Rubinisphaera italica: one gene and its partner. The protein of the gene in region 1 interacts with the protein of each later gene in a pairwise test. Links are inferred from orthologs where the notes say so. Each region holds a gene or a part of one and is shown in the gene's direction. Other genes may lie near its edges.

Evidence for each region.
Region 2: the proteins of Pan54_RS19740 (region 1) and gyrA interact in binary tests that used the Escherichia coli proteins (3 or more experiments, as listed by UniProt). The link is inferred for Rubinisphaera italica from one-to-one orthologs.

Annotation. Positions count from the first base shown.
Region 1 is NZ_SJPG01000001.1:5,183,829-5,187,217, reverse strand. What follows is about bases 236-3,297. They hold Pan54_RS19740 (DNA gyrase subunit B), read left to right. Parts: upstream 236-555; coding sequence 556-3,039; downstream 3,040-3,297. Other genes in these bases: Pan54_RS19735 (sulfatase-like hydrolase/transferase), read left to right, coding at 3,185-3,297; Pan54_RS19745 (ATP-binding protein), read left to right, coding at 236-479. Outside these bases: more of Pan54_RS19745, read left to right, coding at 1-235; more of Pan54_RS19735, read left to right, coding at 3,298-3,389. UniProt on the Escherichia coli protein: DNA gyrase negatively supercoils closed circular double-stranded DNA in an ATP-dependent manner to maintain chromosomes in an underwound state.
Region 2 is NZ_SJPG01000001.1:3,505,781-3,509,484, reverse strand. What follows is about bases 214-3,590. They hold gyrA (DNA gyrase subunit A), read left to right. Parts: upstream 214-537; coding sequence 538-3,390; downstream 3,391-3,590. UniProt on the Escherichia coli protein: A type II topoisomerase that negatively supercoils closed circular double-stranded (ds) DNA in an ATP-dependent manner to maintain chromosomes in an underwound state.

The DNA of each region.
Region 1 (3,389 bases):
AAGACGAACAAGTCCTGTATGACGAACCGTTTGAAATCTATGAAAATCTGAGCGAGTTGGAAACGGAAATCCATATCGTTTTTCAGAACATTATTGCTAACGAGGGAAGTGTTGCAGGGTTCGTTTGTGATCATCACACCAAGGAAGGTGGGACTCATATTTTGGGGTTCTTTAAAGGTCTCAATCAGGCGATCAGCGAATATGGAAGGCGTCACGGACTGATCAATGGAGAACCTCCCTCGTTTGATGTTTGTGTTTTCGGCGTCTCTGCAGTGGTCTGCTACAATGTTCCGAATCCAAATTACGAGTCTCCTTCCAAGTCCTATTTGGGAAATCGGAAAGTAATTGATTTAGTCTGTGGAGTCACTGAAAAACATCTCTCGCGTTATTATTTAGAACATCCAGAGATAGCAGAACAGATTGTATCCCGAGCCGTATTTCATCAATCGCAAAGGCGAATGTTGAACTCACAGATATAAACATGGAGATTCTTCAGGTTGTTCCTGAGGAATGATGATTTTGATTAATCAATTTAGTTTTTGAAGATCGAGCGTAATGGACGAAACGAAGAAAACCCAGGATTACGGGGCCTCCAATATTCGTGCTTTGGAGGGAATCGAAGGGATTCGATTGCGGCCGGCCATGTACATTGGCGGGACCGATCTGGTTGGACTGCATCATCTGGTCTTTGAATTGACGGACAATGTGCTCGATGAGTATGTCAACAATCATGCCTCGATGATGACGGTCAAAATCAATTCCGATAATTCGGTGACCGTTTCCGATGATGGTCGTGGAATTCCCGTCGGCACGATGGAAAAACAAGGGAACAAGTCGGCTCTGGAAATCGTGTTCACGAAAATTCATGCCGGGGGAAAGTTCGACCGCGAAAGTGGTTACGCGACTGGCACCGGTGGTTTGCACGGCGTGGGGATTACAGCCGTCAATGCCTGTAGCGAGTGGCTGGAAGTGGAAGTCCGTCGTGAAGGTCATGTCTGGACGATGGAATTCGCCAAGGGTGAAATGACAAGTGGCCTGACGAAACTTGGCACAACCGATCAGACAGGAACCAAAGTCACCTTCATGCCCGATCCGACGATCTTTCCGGATACCACTTTTGTCTATGAGACACTTCGCAAACGACTTCAGGACGCGGCTTTCCTGAATGCGGGGGTGAAAATTCGCCTGGTGGATGAGCGGTCTGGCCAATCCGATGAGTTTCATTACGAAGATGGACTTGTTGAGTTCGTCAAGCATTTGAATCGAGCCGACAATCCGCTGCATCCCGATGTCATCAAAATTGAAGGCAAGGATGGTGTGACTGTTGTTGATATGGCAATGCAGTACAACGATGGTTACTCCGAAAATATTCGCTGTTATGCCAACGGGATTTATAACCCCGAAGGGGGAACGCATCTGAGTGGTTTCCGGACTGCTTTGACTCGAACCCTCAATTCCTACGGCAAGAAAGAGAACATTTTCAAGGATGCGACGCTGACTGGCGAAGATTTCCGGGAAGGGCTGGCGGCTGTTATTACAGTGCGAATTCCGAATCCGCAGTTTGAATCGCAGACGAAAATTAAGCTGACGAATTCCGAAGTCGATGGAGCAGTCGCAACCATCGTTCAGGAACAGCTCAACAAGTTCATGGAAGAGAATCCGCAACTGGCCAAGAAGATTCTGCAGAAAGGTATCCTGGCTGCGGAAGCTCGGGAAGCGGCTAAAAAGCAGCGGGAAATGGTCCGTCGTAAAGGTGCCCTCACGACTGGTGGGCTTCCTGAAAAACTGCGGGATTGTCGCAGTCGTGAACTCGATATTACGGAAGTTTATCTCGTCGAAGGGGACTCGGCTGGTGGATCCGCCGATACCGGTCGCGATTCCAATACCCAGGCGATTATGCCTTTGCGTGGTAAAATTTTGAATGTCGAGAAAGCTCAGCTCGTCAAAGTGCTCGACAATGCGGAAATCTCGAACATCTTCAAAGCGATTGGAATTCCCCCAGGAGCCGAACTCGAAGATATTACTAAACGTCGCTATGGCAAAATCATTCTGATGACCGATGCCGATGTTGACGGTAGCCACATTCGCACACTCCTGTTGACCTTCCTGTTTCGTCACATGCGACTGCTCGTTCAGGAACGCTGCATTTATATAGCACAGCCGCCACTTTACAAAGTGACGCAAAAGAACAAGCAGGTCCGCTATGTGCAGACTCACGAAACGATGATGCGGGAATTGATCGAAGTTGCTCAGACAAACTCCAAACTGGTCTTCCGATCCGACGGAGCAATTTTTGAGGGTGAAAACTTCGCGAAGTTGATTGGCATCATGCGGGAATTGAATGAGCCACTCGAAACTCTGGAACGTCGCGGCGTGACATTAAGGTTCCTGCAACAGAACGATCTGTATCAGGATGGCAAGCTGCCACGATACCAGGTGCTCATCGGCAAAGATCCTCACTGGTTTTATGACAAAGCAGGCATGGAACAATTCCTCGAAGAGGAAAAAGTTCGCCGGGGAACCGAGTTTGAAGTGGCCGATGATCAGCAGAAGAAAACCGATCAGGAACAGGAGTTGGACGAGAAAGCAGCCGCGGCAAGCCAGCTGTATATGATCGACATGCACGAAATCCGTAAGATTAATTCCCTGCTGCAACAGCTCAAAGACTACGGCATCCAACTCAACGATTTGATTCCAGCGGGATTAAAAGATGGCGAAGTAGTCTATCCGTACTATCTCGAAACCGAGAAGAAAGAAATTCAACTGACCTCGCTTCGCGACCTGCTGATGGATATGCGAAAGCTGGGCGAAGATTTGATTCAGGGCCGCATCACCCGCTTTAAAGGACTGGGCGAGATGGATGCGGAAGAACTGTGGATGACGACGATGGATCCGGAAACACGAAATCTGTTGCAAGTGACAATGGAAGATGCCGCCGCAGCGGATGAAATTTTCCGTGTGTTGATGGGTGACCATGTGGAACCACGTCGGGAGTTTATTGAGAAACATGCACTCGATGTGAAAGAGTTGGATGTTTAGTAAATGGCGAGCCGTCGCAGTTATGCGACGGGTGGGTTCGAGTCATTAAGGAAGATGTTAAAATTCATTGAACACACAATAATCATGAGAATACCCGAGTCATAACTGACTCGGCTCGCCTTGAAAACTTATCGAGGACTTTGAAATGCGAAACTTGTTGTTGCTACTCCTGATTTTAACATTCGCTATATTCGATTCCTCCGTTCAAGCGGCTCCTCCAAATTTCCTGATCATCCTCTGTGACGACCTCGGCTACGGCGATCTCGAATGCTACGGGCATCCGCATATTAAGACTCCGAATCTGAATCAGCTGGCCAAAGAGGGAATACGATTTACTGATTTCTACAGTG
Region 2 (3,704 bases), 1.7 Mb from region 1 along the record:
AGTGTGTATACCTGTAGAATAGGGTGAAAAATAACTTGAGGTCGTTCCTGACAGCAAATGATTGATATTGAGAGAAGAAAACGAAATAGAATCGGTAAAGGTGTAACGGATGGAAAAATCTTAATTCTTGATTCATTTTCATTCGAGGGTGAAGGCAAGCATATTTTAGCTTAAGTGTCACGCAGATTCCGCCAGGAATAACTTTTTCGGAAACCGAATTCATTATTATTCGTAAGTGCTTGCCATTGTAGAGGATAGGCGCAGGAAAGTCGGAGCCGATCAATTGCTCTCCAGGGCTGGTTTTGGTAAACTGACGCTAATAATTTTCTTCGGAATTTCCCTCTGAATTAATACAGAGGATTTCGTCCGGAATAATGAAGTTTATTCGCTGTAACTTATTGTTTAATAAATGATTATGGCGATTTTGTGTGGTTGGTCAGGAGTTCTCACGCGAGAGGGCCTCTGATCACTGTGAATGCCGCAGGGTATACCAGATTGAGTCCATTTCAACGCGTTTAGAGTCTGCAGGAGCACCCCTTGAGTAACGGAAATGATGACGACGGCAACCTCCCTACTGGCAAATTTGCCGCGCCCGGTGATGATCGGATTACCCAGCTCGATATTCAGGATGAAATGCGGAACAGCTATCTGACCTACGCAATGAGCGTAATTGTCAGTCGAGCATTGCCGGATGTTCGAGATGGTCTGAAGCCTTCTCAACGCCGCATTCTGGTCGCCATGAACGATTTGAACCTCGGGCCGAATGCAAGTCGAACGAAATGTTCGAAGATCACTGGGGAAACGATGGGCAATTACCATCCCCACGGTGATGCAGCAATCTATTCGACACTGGTTCGCATGGCTCAAAACTGGGCGATGCGGGAGACATTGGTCGATAAACAGGGAAATTTCGGCTCATTGGCGGGCTTGCCGCCTGCTGCACATCGATATACGGAAGCTAAGCTGTCGAATGTGGCGGCTGATATGCTTGCGGATATCAATCGGGATACGGTCGATTTCATTCCGACATACGATCAGGTACGAGTCGAGCCGACGGTCTTGCCTGCTCGTTTTCCCAATTTATTAGTGAATGGATCGAACGGAATTGCGGTCGGCATGGCGACCAGTATTCCACCTCACAATTTGAATGAGGTCTCCGAAGCGGTCAAATTGATGATCGATGATCCAGAGTGCAGTGTCGACGATTTGATTCAAGTTCTTCCCGGTCCCGATTTTCCAACCGGTGGCGTCATTTGCGGCCGATTCGGAATTCGTCAGGGCTATTTGACTGGACGATCGACAATCACACTGCGTGCACGGACTCATTTCGAAACGGAGAAAAATTCTGATGTCATCGTGGTCACAGAAATTCCTTATATGGAAACTCGGGATCGCATCCGTGAGAAACTCGAAGCACTTGTCAAAGATGAGCGAGTCAAAGGGATTTCACGCGTTGTCGATTTGACCGATCGTAAAATTCCAAGTTGGCAGGTTCGGCTGCATATCGTGCTGAAACGGGATGCGGACAAGGATGTCGTGCTGGCTCAATTGCTCAAGTATTCGACGCTGCAGACGACATTCAGTGTCATTCTGCTGGCTTTAGTCGGTAACCGTCCGAAATTGATGTCGGTTAAAGACATGCTGCTCGAATTTATTCGGCATCGTGTTTCCGTTATTCGACGACGCACCGAGTTCATGCTCTCTGAAGCTCGCAAGCGCAAGCATACGGTTGAAGGGATGTTGATCGCTCAGCTCAATATCGATGAGGTGATCGATACGATCCGCAAATCACCATCCCGGGCAGAGGCCAAACTTCGCTTACGGGATATTAAGGTTCCGGGAGAAATGATTGCCCGCGCCCTGGGAGAGCGAGGTTTTACCGAGTTCACTCGTGAGCAGGGAGTGCAGGAAGATTATTCGCTGTCGTTGAATCAGGCCGAAGCGATTGTTTCGATGCAGCTCGGTTCTCTAGCCAATCTCGAACGGGAAAAGCTGGGGGATGAGCACAGCACTCTGCTCGATGAGATTATGGAATGCCTGCATCTGCTCTCGGACGAAGCCAATATCCGTCAGGCTGTCCGCGATGAGATGGACGAGTTGCAGAAAAAGTATCCCGATAAACGCCGTACGGAAATTACCGATGAAGAACTTGGCGATGTCGATAAAGATGCCCTGATCACCGAAGCCCCGATGGTCGTGACTTTGACTCGGCGTGGCTACATCAAACGAACGGAGTTAACGACCTATAAAGCCCAGAACCGAGGGGGAAAAGGCATCACGGGGGCCAAGCAGGATGACGAGGATCCCATCCAGCACGTCTTTGTCGCCAGTACGCATTCCTATCTCTTGTTCTTTACAAATCTCGGGAAGGTTTATTGGCAAAAGGTCTACGATTTGCCGCTGCAAAACAGAACGGCTAAGGGACGGGCTCTCGTCAATCTGCTTTCTTTGGCAGAGGGTGAGTATGTTGCGAATTGTGTAGATGTTCGTGAATTCGATGACGAACGATTTCTGATGATGGCCACCAAAAAAGGAATCGTTAAGAAAACATCACTGACTGCTTATAGTCGACCAATGAGGGGGGGCATCATTGCGATCAAGCTCGATGATGATGATCAGTTGATCGAAGTGGTCAAAGTTTCTCCTGACGACGATGTTGTCCTCTCGACTTCAAAAGGGATGCTGATTCGTTTTCATCACGAAGATGCCCGCGCGATGGGCCGAAATACACGTGGTGTGAAAGGAATTTCTCTCTCAAAGGGGGATCATATCATTGGCATGGTCGTGGCAGAGGAAAACCTTTGTCTTTTGACGGCGTGTGAAAACGGGTATGGAAAACGCACCCCATTTGGGATTGCGGATAGCAGCGAAAGCGAAGAGGCTCCAGAAGGGAACGGAGAATCCAGCGAATTGCCAGAAGAGGATGCCGTGGAAGCGGAAGCATCGGAAGATGATAATTCCGATGAAGCGAAAGAGCCGGATTTGCGTAGTAGTATGCGATATCGTCGTCAGCGCCGTGGCGGCAAAGGTCTTCGCGACATTCGTACGACAGACCGAAACGGCAATGTCATTGGCATTCTGGCAGTCGATGATGACGACGATGTCCTGATCATCAGCACCGGCGGAAAAATCCAGCGTCTTAGAGCTGCCGATATCAGCCAGGTTGGTCGAAACACTCAGGGAGTTCGCATCATGCGACTCTCCGAAGGGGATCAACTGGCGGCTCTGGCTCGAATTCCTGCATTGATTGCGGTGGATGGGGCGGAAGATACGGTTGTTGCAGATCCCGCTCAGGAGCAACCTGTCACAGAAACTACTCCAGAGGTTTCAGGAGGTTCAGATGTTCCAGAGCCGGAATCTGATAATCCCGAGCAGGATTCTGAGGCTTAATGCGATCAAGCAAAACGAAGGAAATTGACTACTGAAGCAGGCCGAGTTGTTCGTGACTCGGTCTGCTTATTTTTTACAATACGACTTCAGAGTGGAATTCGTAATGCAAAAAGCCTCGGAAAAATCCGAGGCTTTAATGAGTGCGTGTTGAGAAAAAAAAGAGGTGCGAGCGGGATTCGAACCCGCGAATAATGGATTTGCAATCCATCGCCTTAGGCCACTTGGCTACCGCACCGTTGTATTGTTTCCTGATCTGCTTGAGTTTGAGGTTTTTTAGTTTTCCTCACTTTGAGGTACCAATTAAATCGGCAACA